DNA from 3 places in the Paenibacillus sp. MY03 genome. Region 1 is predicted to be linked to each of the others. Evidence: riboswitches for the same ligand, from Rfam matches in the RefSeq annotation. Region 1 holds a riboswitch; each other region holds the start of a gene.
The links. A riboswitch is a leader RNA that binds a small molecule or an ion and turns the genes downstream of it on or off. The one in region 1 is predicted to bind cyclic di-GMP.

Region 1 (4,251 bases):
GCGGGCAACGGCGGCGGAGGGGGCGCGCCTGGCGGAGGAACGCCGGCGAACCAGACGTATGCACAGATTACTTCGGGTGCGGAATCCAAACTGTACGCTTTGCGTTCGAGCTGCGAATCTACGCTGACGGGAATCGTGCTGAGCTATACGGATACGAGCGAAGCGGGCAAAAAGAAGCTAAAGTCAGATATTCAAGCGGCGGTAGCGACTTGTACGGGCAACTTCGAGACCATCATTGCCGACACCTCGGCGGCGCTGACGGCGGGCGGGCATAGCACGGCTATCCTTGCCGAATATCGAACCAAGTTCGAAGAAGAGCTAGAAGCAGGCCGCAAGCTTGCGGAATCCATGTTATAGGATACAAAAGAGAAGAGGCTCCCGGGCTTGCAGCCCGGGAGCCTCTCTTGCTGTGTCTGGACTATGTAACCGTTCGGTACTGCTGCGGAGCCGATCGATTCTGCGTCTGACAGGGCATGTATGGGAACTGGGATTGATCAGAATTTAGAAAAGATCCGCTTGCGGCTGTTCTTCCTGACTTTGTACCAGTAATGGCCGTTCTCGTCGCGAAAAATTCTAATACCGATTAGCTTGAGCGGTGTCGTTAATTCGGTGAACATTATATATCCGGACATATCCATCACCTCGCTTACATACTCTCCTAATAATATCAAACTTTTTACCTATTTACTAGGAAAATATGCTTATTCATATGGGCTAAAACTACTAATTTCTAGTTTTGCGAGAAGCTTGTGTTCTCTCAGGCGACAATGTTGTTCAATCGGTTTGACGAGCGTTGAAGGCCAGCATCGAACCAAGCGTCCATTTGTCAGAAAAAAGGGTTGCAACTCTAGCAAATTGTGGTAACATGGAACTATAAAAGCGAGACACGATAACGGCAAACTTGGCGAAAGCCAGGGACGCAAAGCTACAGGGTCTTCCAATCCATGGATTGATGACAGCCAGCTACCGAATGATTGGGCTTTTTTTGTTGTTTATAGGACTTTATCGCACGGCAATAGGTCTTTATTGAACACCTTATTGCGTGTCAAAAAGTTCGGTTTTCAGCTCCGAGACTACCTCTAAAGCTTCACACGATAATGGCAAACCTGTCGAAAGGCAGGGACGCAAAGCTATAGGGCCTTCTAAACAGATGGCAGCCTGGCCACCGAAAGGAGTTTTTTGTTATGCGTAAATTCATTATGATGGTTGTATCGGTATTCGTGCTGTTTACATCGGTACAAGCTGTATCGGCCGCTGATGCAGGTGCTGCTTGGCTGGACACGTCGGCATTGGCGCAAGGCATTGTCAAGGTAACCTATGACGTAAAGCCGAAGGTCAAGATGAAAGTCATGATCGCGAAGGGCAAAGAAAACTATACGTATAGTCTGGCTACAGGCCGCGTAACGGAGACTCTCCCGCTGCAGCTCGGCAATGGCGATTACAAGATCATGCTTCTGGAGAACATCTCGGGCACCTCGTATAAAGCGGTTAAGCAACAAGCGGTTAAGTTGAACCTCAAGGATGAGAAGGTCGTGTACCTTAATTCCGTTCAAAATGTAAGCTGGACAAGCACTAGCCAAGCCATTGCGAAAGCGAAGGAGCTGGCCAAGGGCAAAACGACGGACGAAGAAAAAGCGAAAGCCGTATACAACTACATCATCGCAAATATCGCGTATGACAAGGTTCTGGCGGACACCGTCACTTCCGACTACCTGCCGAGCATCGACAAGACGCTTGCTTCGAAGAAGGCGATCTGCTACGGATACGCTTCGACATACGCGGCAATGCTGAGAAGCCTTGATATTCCGACCAAGCTGGTCATGGGCGATTCCGATTATGTAGACGTCTACCACGCATGGAACGAGGTTTATCTGAACGGCAAGTGGGTCATCGTGGATACGACAGTGGACGCAGGCATTAAGCAAAGCAACAAAGCGACCGTATTTGCAAAGGACGCAACCAAGTATACGAAAACCAAACAGTACTAATATATAGGTTCATAAGAAGAAGGAGACTCGCGAAGCGGGTCTCTTTTTTTGCGTTTAAGCCGGATTCGGAGCGTAATAAGGGGCAAATCGCGAAAAGGGTGTAGCATCTCAAAAAAAGCGTGTGCTCCAAAAAAGGATATGGCGTAGCGCCGTAAAAAGTGGTGATTTCAATAGCGGGCGATGCCGTGCTAGTTTAAGGGTGCAGGTTAGCCAATAACCATTTAAACCGAAAGGAGACTCGCATGAAAATGAATATACCGCAACCGACGGGACTGCCTGCCGAAGCCGGAATGCCCGCTAGAAAAAAATCGTCATTTTGGAAGCAAGTTTCACGAAATCGCTTTCTTTATATGTTGCTTGTGCCGGTGGCCATTTATCTGCTCGTGTTTAAATACGCTCCCATGTTCGGCGAGATTATCGCGTTCAAAAATTATCGTCTGGCCGATGGCATTTGGAACAGCCCCTGGGTTGGCTTCGAGCAGTTCGAGAAGCTGTTTGCGAGCCGGGAGTTCTATGTCGTGCTTAAAAACACGCTTTTGTTGAACTTGTATCACCTTCTATTCGCGTTTCCCGTGCCGATTCTGCTGGCCATCCTGTTAAACGAGGTCCGCGTGGAATGGTACAAGAGGACATTGCAAAATTTGCTGTATATTCCCCATTTCATTTCTTGGGTCGTGCTGGGCAGCATCGTGATCGCGTTACTGTCGCCGTCCACGGGGTTCGTCAACTATTTGCTAAAGGGCTTCGGGCTGGAGCCGATCTACTTTATGGCCGACAAGCTTTGGTGGCCCGTCAGCTTTATCGTCTCCGGTATATGGAAGGAAGCCGGCTTCGGCACGATCCTGTATTTGGCCGCCATGGCTTCCATCGATCCGACGTTGTACGAGGCTGCAAGAATGGACGGGGCAAGCAAGCTGCGGCAAACCTGGCATGTAACGCTCCCCGGCATTCGCAGCACGATCGCGATTCTGCTCATTTTGCAAGTAGGCAAAATGATGGATGTCGGCTTCGAGCAGGTGTATGCGCTTCGCAATGACGCGGTGACAAGCGTGGCGGAGGTCATCAGCACCTTTGTGTATACGAGAGGCCTGGTGAATTTGCAGTACAGCTATACGACGGCTCTCGGACTGTTCCAATCGCTGATTGCCTTGATTTTGGTCGTATCGGTTAACCGGATCATCAAGGCGATGGGAGAGAGGGGCCTATGGTGAGAAGGACGACAGGAGGTAATCGGACATGAATGAAAGAAGTTCCTCGCCAGCCTGGTTTCGATGGCTCAACTATATTTTCCTTGCGTTATGCGCTTATGCGACTTTGTTTCCCTTTATCAATATTATCGCGACGTCCTTTAGCAGCAGCAGGGCGATCAACGCGGGCGAAGTGTTTATGTGGCCGATCGAATTTAATCTCGACGCCTACAACAATTTGATTCGGGACGGTCAACTGATCGTCGCCATGAAGAACACGGTAATCATTACGCTGGTAGGCACCGCGCTTAATATGCTGTTTACGATTATGGCGGCTTACCCGCTGTCCAAGGCAAGGCTCAAGGGCCGGAATGTCATGCTGATGGCGATTTTGTTCACGATGCTGTTTAGCGGCGGGCTCATCCCGAACTTCCTGCTCGTCAATACGCTTGGTCTTGTCAACTCCTATTGGTCATTATGGCTCCCCGCGCTTATTAGTGCCTACAACATGTTTGTTATGAAATCGTTCCTGGAGGGGTTGCCGGAGGAGCTGGAGGAATCCGCGGCTATCGACGGAGCGAGCGAGTTTACGATTCTGTGGCGAATTATTCTGCCGTTGTCGAAGCCGGTCATCGCGGCTCTAACGCTGTTCTATGCGGTCGGCTGGTGGAACTCCTATATGAACGTGCTGATCTATATCCGAAGCACGGATAAATTGTCGCTTATGGTAAAGCTGTACCAAATGATCGATCTGGTCAGCACGGAGCTGCTGCGCGGGGAAGGCGTCCTCCAAGCGGTCATAACGCCGGAGAGCATCCGGGCGGCGGCGGTCGTGTTTGCCATCGTGCCGATCCTGTGCGTCTATCCGTTCCTGCAGAAACATTTTATCAAGGGCGTTCTGCTGGGGTCGATCAAAGGTTAACGGCTCCGGCGTTCTCAAAAGATGTCAAATGCGCTCTCGCGGCGCGTTCTGATATAATTTAAAAACAGTTAACAGGAGGTCAAGTATGGATCAAAAAGGGAAGCAATACTTAAAGGGCAGATTGCTGCTGATTCTCGTCGTTATGGTGATGGTC
Region 2 (4,251 bases), on a different contig from region 1:
TAGTTTTTCGAGTGACCTCAACTAATAATTCATTCAATGGAATACATGCAATTTTTTCTTTTTTAGATCTTTGAAAATATTCTTCTTCAAATGAAACATAACTATTGGGGCCACCATCTTCATGAAAAATCTCTGAAACAAATACTCTATCATTTACTCTTTTGTATTCAAGCCATACCCATGGACTTTCAATGTATCGAATAGCCACATAATTTGTAACTTGTTCATCTAAAGATATACAGACTAAATTCAGTTGATCGAAATGTGTAAGTAATAGTTCTGAAAAGATCTCTGGATTCTTCCCTATTGTTTCTTCTGTTGGATACGGAAGGTAATATTGATTTCCAAAAACAATATTAAACTCACCATAAATTTGATTATGCTCGTTTTCTAATTGAAGTAGATTTGCTGCCTTCAACTCTTCCTCATAATAGATCTTATAGATTATCTTCATAAAGTTCTCCAAATTTGATTTAGGGGATTTCCGATAACGTTTCGTATATTCACGACGTCCGACATAGTCGGATGTGTCCGGCTGATTCAGCTTCCCTGCCAAAATCTCCTGCCGGACCGAGGGTGAATACCCCGATGCGTGAATATGGTGTCTATTGAATTCTTTCATATTCATTTAATTAGTTATTGCACTTGTCATTATCAAATTTATAAATAAAATTATTATGTACAATAGCATGTACTTAAGCATTGTGTATTAGGAACCACTGGGCTTGTCCCCCCGTTCTCCACCTGACAGACAACTATCCCATGCTTCATCTTTTAGTTACTTTTGCCACATATCCCTCCTAACCACAGTGGGCATTTTTTCTATTTCAATCCCTCCTTATTCCTAGTTTTATTAATTTTCGTTATGATCCGGCAGGATGATTTTTTAGTCACCCTAAGCTTTAGAATTTTGTCGAACCAGATCGAAATTCATCACTATGCATCATTTTCCTTATTATCCATGTGTTTCTCGAGTCCAACCCGCCTCGCCTTAACTGCTGCTTCTTTGATTGATTTCGTGCCGAGCTTTCTACTAATATGACGAATGGGCGTCTTCATTGTATTAGGCGAAATACCCATCAACTGAATCAACTTGGACTGCGAGTAACCCCAAGCGATTAATTGCAGCACTTCTTTCTCAGTCGCAGTCAACTTACACCAAAATTCCTGGCGCTTCAACCGGATAAACTCCTCGCGGAGCACCCTCGATGCTTTGGGGTGTAGAGATGGACGATGTCGATATGCTTCGCGAATCGCCATGATAATGTCCTGAATATCGGCTTTGCTTATGAAGTTCACTGCCCCGACTGTAATTGCTTCGACGATCACTTCAGGGTCTGCGCTGGAAGCAACGGCAATGACGGGAACATCCCTTTCGGCGAGAATGTCTTTTGTTGCATCTAATCCATCGCGTCCAGACGACTGGAGTGTTGCATTCACCACTACTACGTCTACGTCTAGCTGTAAACTTGCTCGCACTGCCTCTTCTTTTGTAGCTGAAGTATTTATGAGATGAATATCTCTCTCTGTTTCGAGTAAATTAGCAAAACGGCAACACCATTCCAAATCTCGGTCCACTAACACAACATTTATATTCTCATTGCTGTTCTTGGAAATCATCGGACATTCTCGTTGTATATTTGCTTCCAATACCATATTACTCTCCTCTGTTTCCCAAATAAACAAATAAAAAAAACACGACCCATATAGGCCGTGCTTGGCAATTGGGTAACCCGCTGTCATCACATAAATAGTGAGAAGACCCGTGGCTTTGCGTCGCTGCTTTTCGACAGTTTTGCCATTATCCATATGTAATTGTCGGTCAAGAAAGGGTTCGTATAAGGAACATCTTCAACGAAATTCCACCACAGTAGCCGATCACATTCCCGGTTAGATCGATCCCGATTGCTTCATCAAACTCATAGTCAACTCCGCATCAGGCCCAGTACTGAAAACGAATTTTAAGTTTGTCGTCCCTCCTGACAGAATAGCCATACAAGTTTTGGCAATGACCACAGTGCTTCCGATAACCTGACGAGGAGTCGGCCGCGACGCAGTCAGGTTATCGGGGTTGTCTGTCTGAATCCAATTCCTCGAAATGCCTTGGACTAACCAAGTCACGACGAATGTCAGCGCGCCGCGTGACTCCGCTTCTTCAAAACTCTGACCGAGTAACCCGAAGGCTACGACACATCCACAAGCTGTTATTATTAGATTTCAGCTATTCATGGTTTGTAATACCAGACGAGTAGTCGTTCCGTAATTCATGTATGTTCCGTAATTCATGTATGTTTCCATTAAGATCGTAAAATCCAAATGACACTTCTTGAAATTTGGAAATTCTATTATCTTTTTTCGCCCTACCGGAGCATGTGATCTATCGTCAATACGATATCCATATTCAGAATACCTACGATCGCGATGCACGGGCTAACCGTTGTTCTCCCCTTCCTTTCCGATCGTCGGAAAATCCTTCGCGTGTTTTGCGGAATTCCCGTAGTAGCCATAAAGAAGTGCCTGAAGCAATCCGCCGATTCCAGTAAGCAGATACGCTACGTTGTTCGTTCGTCCCTCGAAAGGAATAAAGTGCGGTCCACGAACGTACTTCCCGAATTCCCGGAACAAATGTTCGAGTCCAAGCTCCTTGTCACCGTATAGCATGAACAGACAACTCTCGATCTGTGCATTCATCAAAGGTCCGTAAGCCATAATTTTATCGTGATAATAGCTTATGTTGGCGAACGCTTCCCGTTTGCCCATTTCCAAACCCAACGGGTAGAGACTCAAGATGAAATCCGCCTGCTTAATGCCTTCGCCCGCGTATCCCGTGTATTCGGGAACGATTCCGTCCAGCCCCGCATTCGTTAAATAAATTCGCTCCGCCGACTCGTTCCATTCCGGATTAGGCACTTTGCCTAGCCGCCGAGCGCATTCATCCGCCGCCTGCCACACTTTAGTAGCTCCAAAATTCGTAGTATGATTATCATCGCAAAAGCGGTGCCCGAACTCCGCCACTGCTTCGTTTGGACCGAGCACGTTGCACAGATGAAAGTCTCCATCATCTCCCCATTCGCCGCGGGAAACGAAAAAATCCGCGATATCGCGAATCATAGGCCAAGCCTTCACCAGAAAATCTTTATCGTCGGTGAAGTTTGCGTATTCCCACGCGGATAGTGCGATCCAGACATTGTTATGGATCTCTTCACGGTATTCGGGTCGGTAATTCGGAGTACCATCCGGCTTAGCCGCCCAAGGATACCACGCTCCGCGATACCCATTATCAGCGGCGTGTATTCTAGCATTTTCTAACGTCGAAAGTCTGTATTCCACTATCGGTTTTGCTAAATGAGGCCACAGGGGAAGAATTGCGCGAAAAACCCATAAATCCGCATCCCATAATTGACTGCCTCCCCAACCGTTTCCTGCGACGCCCAGCGTTCCGAAAGGAAACGGCTGCTCGCTCAAACTACACAACAAATGGAATTGCGCAGCAAGAACCAACTTCGTTCTATTCGGATCGTCATCAGTAAAGGCAAGACCAGAAGACCATAGCCGTCGCCATTCTTCCCTATTGCTCTTCATAATCGTTGCGACGCCTATACCGGTCAATTCATTGAGAAGCTGCGCTGCTCCAATAGCCGGATCTTCCGTCTCGTAATCGCTTCTAACTGTATGATAGATACGCAAAGAGAACTGATCACCCTGCGAGAACGCCGTCAGTTGAGCAGACTCCGAGTCAGTCTCGTATCCGACGGGTGATAAGTCTTCCATTTCCCATGCAAGAGCTTGAACGATGCGGTTCCCATCGTTCGGGGTGCGATAATCACCAGACAGCCGATTACCTGACCGTCTGTATTCCGCCGCGTAGATTCCAGTGACGTTCGAACCGTCAAGTCCGAAAGTTACTTTAGCCACTTCTGACAACCCTTCCACTTCCACGGTCAGAATCGATGCGTACTCGTAACTTCTCGGAATGATCATTCTTATTCGTAATTGCACCGAACGTCCTTCCTTGTAAACCCAATCACCTTCTAGAAACGCTTCTCCCGTGCGCATATCCAACGTTTGTGTCAAGCCTTCCGTACCGTTTCCCGGAACGAGACTTACGCCGCCGACGGTCAAACCAATTCGATTCCAGTCTGGCACGTAACGTTGTTCACCGCCATCGAATGTGTATCTTGTAACTGTCCCCGGTGCATCTCCCGGAACAACCGAAGCGACCAATGGCCCAAACCGCACACCAATCGCACC
Region 3 (4,251 bases), on a different contig from region 1:
GTTTGTCATAACGGACGGCGGGCCCATGAAGTCTACCTACCTGTACGGAATGATGCTGTACGACAACGCCTTCCAGTTCTTTAAGATGGGATACGCATCCGCGCAATCCTGGATCTTGTTCCTGATCATTCTGGTCTTCACGTTCGTGCTGTTCAAGACCTCCAACCGCTGGGCGCATTACGAAGACGGAGGTGACGGCAAGTGAGGAGACGCAAGCTTTGGACGGTTATCGTCCTGTCGGTGTTCTCAATCCTGTTTTTGTATCCGTTGCTATGGCTGATCTCGTCTTCGTTCAAGCCGAACGCCGATATTTTTTCCAGCATCAGCTTATGGCCCGGCGAATTTGTGTGGGATGCTTATGCTCGAGGCTGGCAGGGGGTAGGGCGGACGAACTTCAGCACCTTCTTCGGCAATACGCTGCTGTTGGTTATTCCGGTGGTCGTACTCACGGCTGCTTCCAGCCTGCTCGTCGCTTATGGCTTCGCCCGTTTTAAATTCCGAGGCAAAGGTCTGTTGTTTACGCTTATGATCTCGACGCTGATGCTGCCGGATGCGGTTATCATGATCCCACGTTATCTGCTGTTCAAGGAATTCAACTGGCTGAATACGTATTTGCCGTTTTATGTGCCCGCTCTTTTGGCGGTTAACGCCTTCTTCGTGTTTTTGCTCGTACAGTTTCTGCGCGGCATTCCGCGCGATCTCGACGAGGCCGCGGTCATCGACGGATGCAATTCGTTCGGCATTCTGGTACGAGTGCTGATTCCTCTAGCGGCCCCGGCGCTCGTCTCGGTATGCATCTTCCAGTTCATCTGGACGTGGAACGAGTTCTTTACGGCGTTGATCTATATTAACAGCGTTTCGAAGTATACGGTGGCGCTTGGTCTGAGGATGGTGCTCGACAACGAGGGAGCGGTCAATTGGAATCAAGTCATGGCGATGTCGGTCGTTACGATTTTGCCTTGCATCGCGGTATTTTTTATGGCTCAAAAATATTTCGTGGAAGGCATCGCCACGACCGGGTTGAAGGGCTGAGGAGGAGGGAACCTTTATGTCATTAAAGATAGACAATGATGGGCGAGGCGAAGGCGCCGTTGCCGGAAGACGACCCAACGTAATCGTCTTTTTTACCGATCAGCAGCGCTGGGACACGACCGGGGTGCACGGCAATCCGCTTGGTTTGACCCCCAACTTCGACCGACTTGCGGTTCGCGGGACACATTTGGAATACGCCTTTACTCCCCAACCGGTGTGCGGACCGGCGAGAGCTTGTCTACAGACAGGGGTATACGCCACGACGAACGGCTGTTATACGAACGGAATACCTCTGTCCACGGAATGGCCGACTCTTGCGCATTATTTTAACGAAGCGGGGTATGAGACGGGGTATATCGGGAAGTGGCATCTGGCCGTTACCCGAGACAGTCCGGTACCGGAAGAGCTGCGCGGCGGCTACAAGAGCTGGCTTGCGGCCGATGCTTTGGAGCATACGTCCGATGCATACCGGACGTTGCTTTACGATGAACGCAATCAACCTGTCAGGCTGCCGGGGTACCGGGTAGACGCTCTGGCGGACGCGGCGATCCGCTATGTCGACAAGCATAAGAACGATCCGTTTTTCCTGTTTCTCTCCTTCCTGGAGCCGCATCATCAAAATCACAGGGACGATTATCCGGCTCCGGAATCCGAGGTCGGGAAATACGTTTCGGCATGGACGCCGCCCGACCTCGCATCCCTTGTCGGCACGGCACCGCAGCACTTGCCCGGCTATTACGGGATGGTGAAGCGGCTCGACGAGGCGCTTGGCCGCGTTATGGACGCCTTGCGCAGCCTGTCGTTGGAGGAAGAGACGATCATCGTGTTTACCTCTGATCACGGCTCGCACTTCAAGACGCGCAACAACGAATACAAGCGCTCCTGCCACGACAGCTCGATCCGGGTGCCGGCCGCAATCGGAGGCGGCCCGTTCTCCCGAGGCGGGCGCATCCCCGAGCTTGTCAGCCTCGTCGACTTGCCGCCGACGCTGCTTGACGCATGCGGCCTCGGCGTGCCTGCGCATATGCAAGGCCGCTCGGTCATGCCGCTGCTGAGAGGGGGAGGGGTGGCGAACTGGCCGAGCGAAGTGTTCGTGCAGATCAGCGAATCCCAGGTGGGGCGCGCCATCCGCACGCATCGCTGGAAATACGCAGTCACCGCTCCGCAGGCTCATCCGCAACGCGACGAGGGAGCGGGGCGTTATCTGGAGACGGAACTCTACGATTTATACGCGGATCCCTACGAGCTGAACAACCTGGCGGGGTTAGAATCGCACCGCGGCGTGGCGGACCGGCTGCGGGATGCGCTGCTCCGCCGCATGGCGGAGGCCGGCGAGACGCTGCCGCATATCGAGCCCGCCGCGCCGCTGCCGTCAGGCCAACGCCTCGCGAAGCAGGGGGACGGTCCGGTAGGGTGGAACTAATAGTCGCTGCATAAATCAATAGAACCTTTATCGCGTGCATGGCAAGGTAACCAATGCACACGGTAAAGGTTTTTTTGCTATCCTATATTACCCTTGGCAGAGTATAGTGGCGAATGGGATTCACTTTCGTCTTACCCAGATATAGAACCTCTTTATAGATTTCCAAGACCTCCTGTGTACGAAAAATCGCACAAACCGACCAGCTTCCTTGCGTGCTCCAGCCGGCAGTCCGCCAGCATCTATCTGGGACAAGTATGTACGATTCGGATATTGGGGAAATCATTGACCGAACAGGAGGAATGTGACAATTTGATGATTTCTTAATGGAATTAACAATATCCTCTAGTTTCTACTATTGATATCCGATCGGTTTAGTAGTAGAATGTTCCTATTCATTGTCAAAGTTTACTAAATTATTTGGGCACATTGTACAACTATATACCTGCAAATCCGTCGAAAGGCGCGAGACGCAAAGCTATAGGGACTACTTCTCACGGGGAAATGTCAGCCAGTTGCACAGTTTTAACGGAGGCATGCCTATGGTCACATAGAGGCATGCCTCTTTTTGCCTATAGAAAACATAGAGAAAAACATTGGAGAGAGGTAGAGAGAATGGAGAACTTGAATATTCGTGCCTTATTTCCCAGCGACGACGGCAACCTGCAGCAAAGAGATTATTTCATAGAGCTGGTCAAGCAGATCGTGGAAGGAGTGGATGCGTTAAAGGATCCCGAAGCCGTTAATTTGAAAGGAACAAAAGAGAGGGGGCAGCATTTCTATCGCGAGCTGACGGCGTCAAGCCGCATCCCGGACGGCGGCCGTCCGCTGGACCAGGTAAATGACGAACTGCTTAAGCTGCTGCATGGACATCCGTATCATACCAAATATTTTTTGACCAATATTTTGCCAATGGCGAGCACGCCGGGCATCCTTGGCATGTTAACCGCGTTTATGGTAAACGGCAATAACCTGTGGGATGTATACGGCCCTGCCGGCGCGGAGGCCGAGGTTAGAGTTGTCGCAATGATGTCGGATCTAATCGGTTGCAATCCGTCGGAGAGCGGCGGTTATACGACTTGGGGCGGTCAAGGAGCGATCTTTACGGGGCTGCGCATCGCCGTCAACAAACATGATGCTTCCATTAAGAAGGCAGGCGTGCCTCACAATTTGTTTGCTTTTTGCTCCGAGGCGGCGCACTACAGCTTGTTTAAGTCGATGGAAGCGACAGGACTCGGCACGAACAACCTTATTAAAGTACGCACGCGCGAGGACAGTTCCATGGACGTGGGGGATCTCGAAGCGAAGATGGAGCAAGTCATCCTTCGCGGCGGCGTTCCGGTCTACATCGTGGCGACGACGGCCACGACGGATGCCATGGGCATCGATAACATCGAAGAGATTGCCGCCGCGTCGGAGGCGCTGACGGCAAAGTACGGCATGCGAAGGCCGCATATTCATGCGGATTCGGCGCTTGGCGGATTCTTCGCGTTCTTTAACGACTACGACTTTGCGGGCAACCCGCTGCAATTCGAAGAGGAGACGTTGGCCGCGCTTGCGGCGATCCGAGAGCGGATGCAGCACTTGCGCTTGGCGGATTCGCTCTGCTTCGACTTTCAGAAACTTGGCCAGACGCCATACTCGACCAGCTTGTTTCTGGTCAAACAGGCCTCCGATTTGAAGCTGGTCGATCTGGAGCCGGACGAGACTCCGTATGTAGGGCATCGCGGCTACGGCGACTACCATACGAGCTACACGCTGGAATGCTCCAGAATGGGCAGCTCCATCAGCATCTTGAG

Region 2: another riboswitch for cyclic di-GMP. It lies ahead of B1748_RS36440 (response regulator transcription factor); the one in region 1 lies ahead of B1748_RS30005 (transglutaminase-like domain-containing protein).
Region 3: another riboswitch for cyclic di-GMP. It lies ahead of B1748_RS34225 (pyridoxal phosphate-dependent decarboxylase family protein); the one in region 1 lies ahead of B1748_RS30005 (transglutaminase-like domain-containing protein).

What each region holds. Positions count from the first base shown of each region.
Region 1 is NZ_MXQD01000053.1:760-5,010, forward strand. It holds gene B1748_RS30000 (stalk domain-containing protein) at 1-357, shown strand, start outside; cyclic di-GMP riboswitch class I at 885-971, shown strand; cyclic di-GMP riboswitch class I at 1,090-1,170, shown strand; gene B1748_RS30005 (transglutaminase-like domain-containing protein) at 1,185-1,988, shown strand; gene B1748_RS30010 (ABC transporter permease) at 2,237-3,199, shown strand; gene B1748_RS30015 (carbohydrate ABC transporter permease) at 3,225-4,097, shown strand; gene B1748_RS30020 (extracellular solute-binding protein) at 4,183-4,251, shown strand, end outside.
Region 2 is NZ_MXQD01000018.1:3,259-7,509, forward strand. It holds gene B1748_RS17340 (hypothetical protein) at 1-454, opposite strand, end outside; gene B1748_RS36440 (response regulator transcription factor) at 937-1,656, opposite strand; cyclic di-GMP riboswitch class I at 1,725-1,810, opposite strand; gene B1748_RS17350 (glycoside hydrolase family 65 protein) at 2,431-4,251, opposite strand, start outside.
Region 3 is NZ_MXQD01000074.1:26,252-30,502, reverse strand. It holds gene B1748_RS34240 (carbohydrate ABC transporter permease) at 1-205, shown strand, start outside; gene B1748_RS34235 (carbohydrate ABC transporter permease) at 202-1,032, shown strand; gene B1748_RS34230 (sulfatase family protein) at 1,049-2,455, shown strand; cyclic di-GMP riboswitch class I at 2,889-2,975, shown strand; gene B1748_RS34225 (pyridoxal phosphate-dependent decarboxylase family protein) at 3,068-4,251, shown strand, end outside.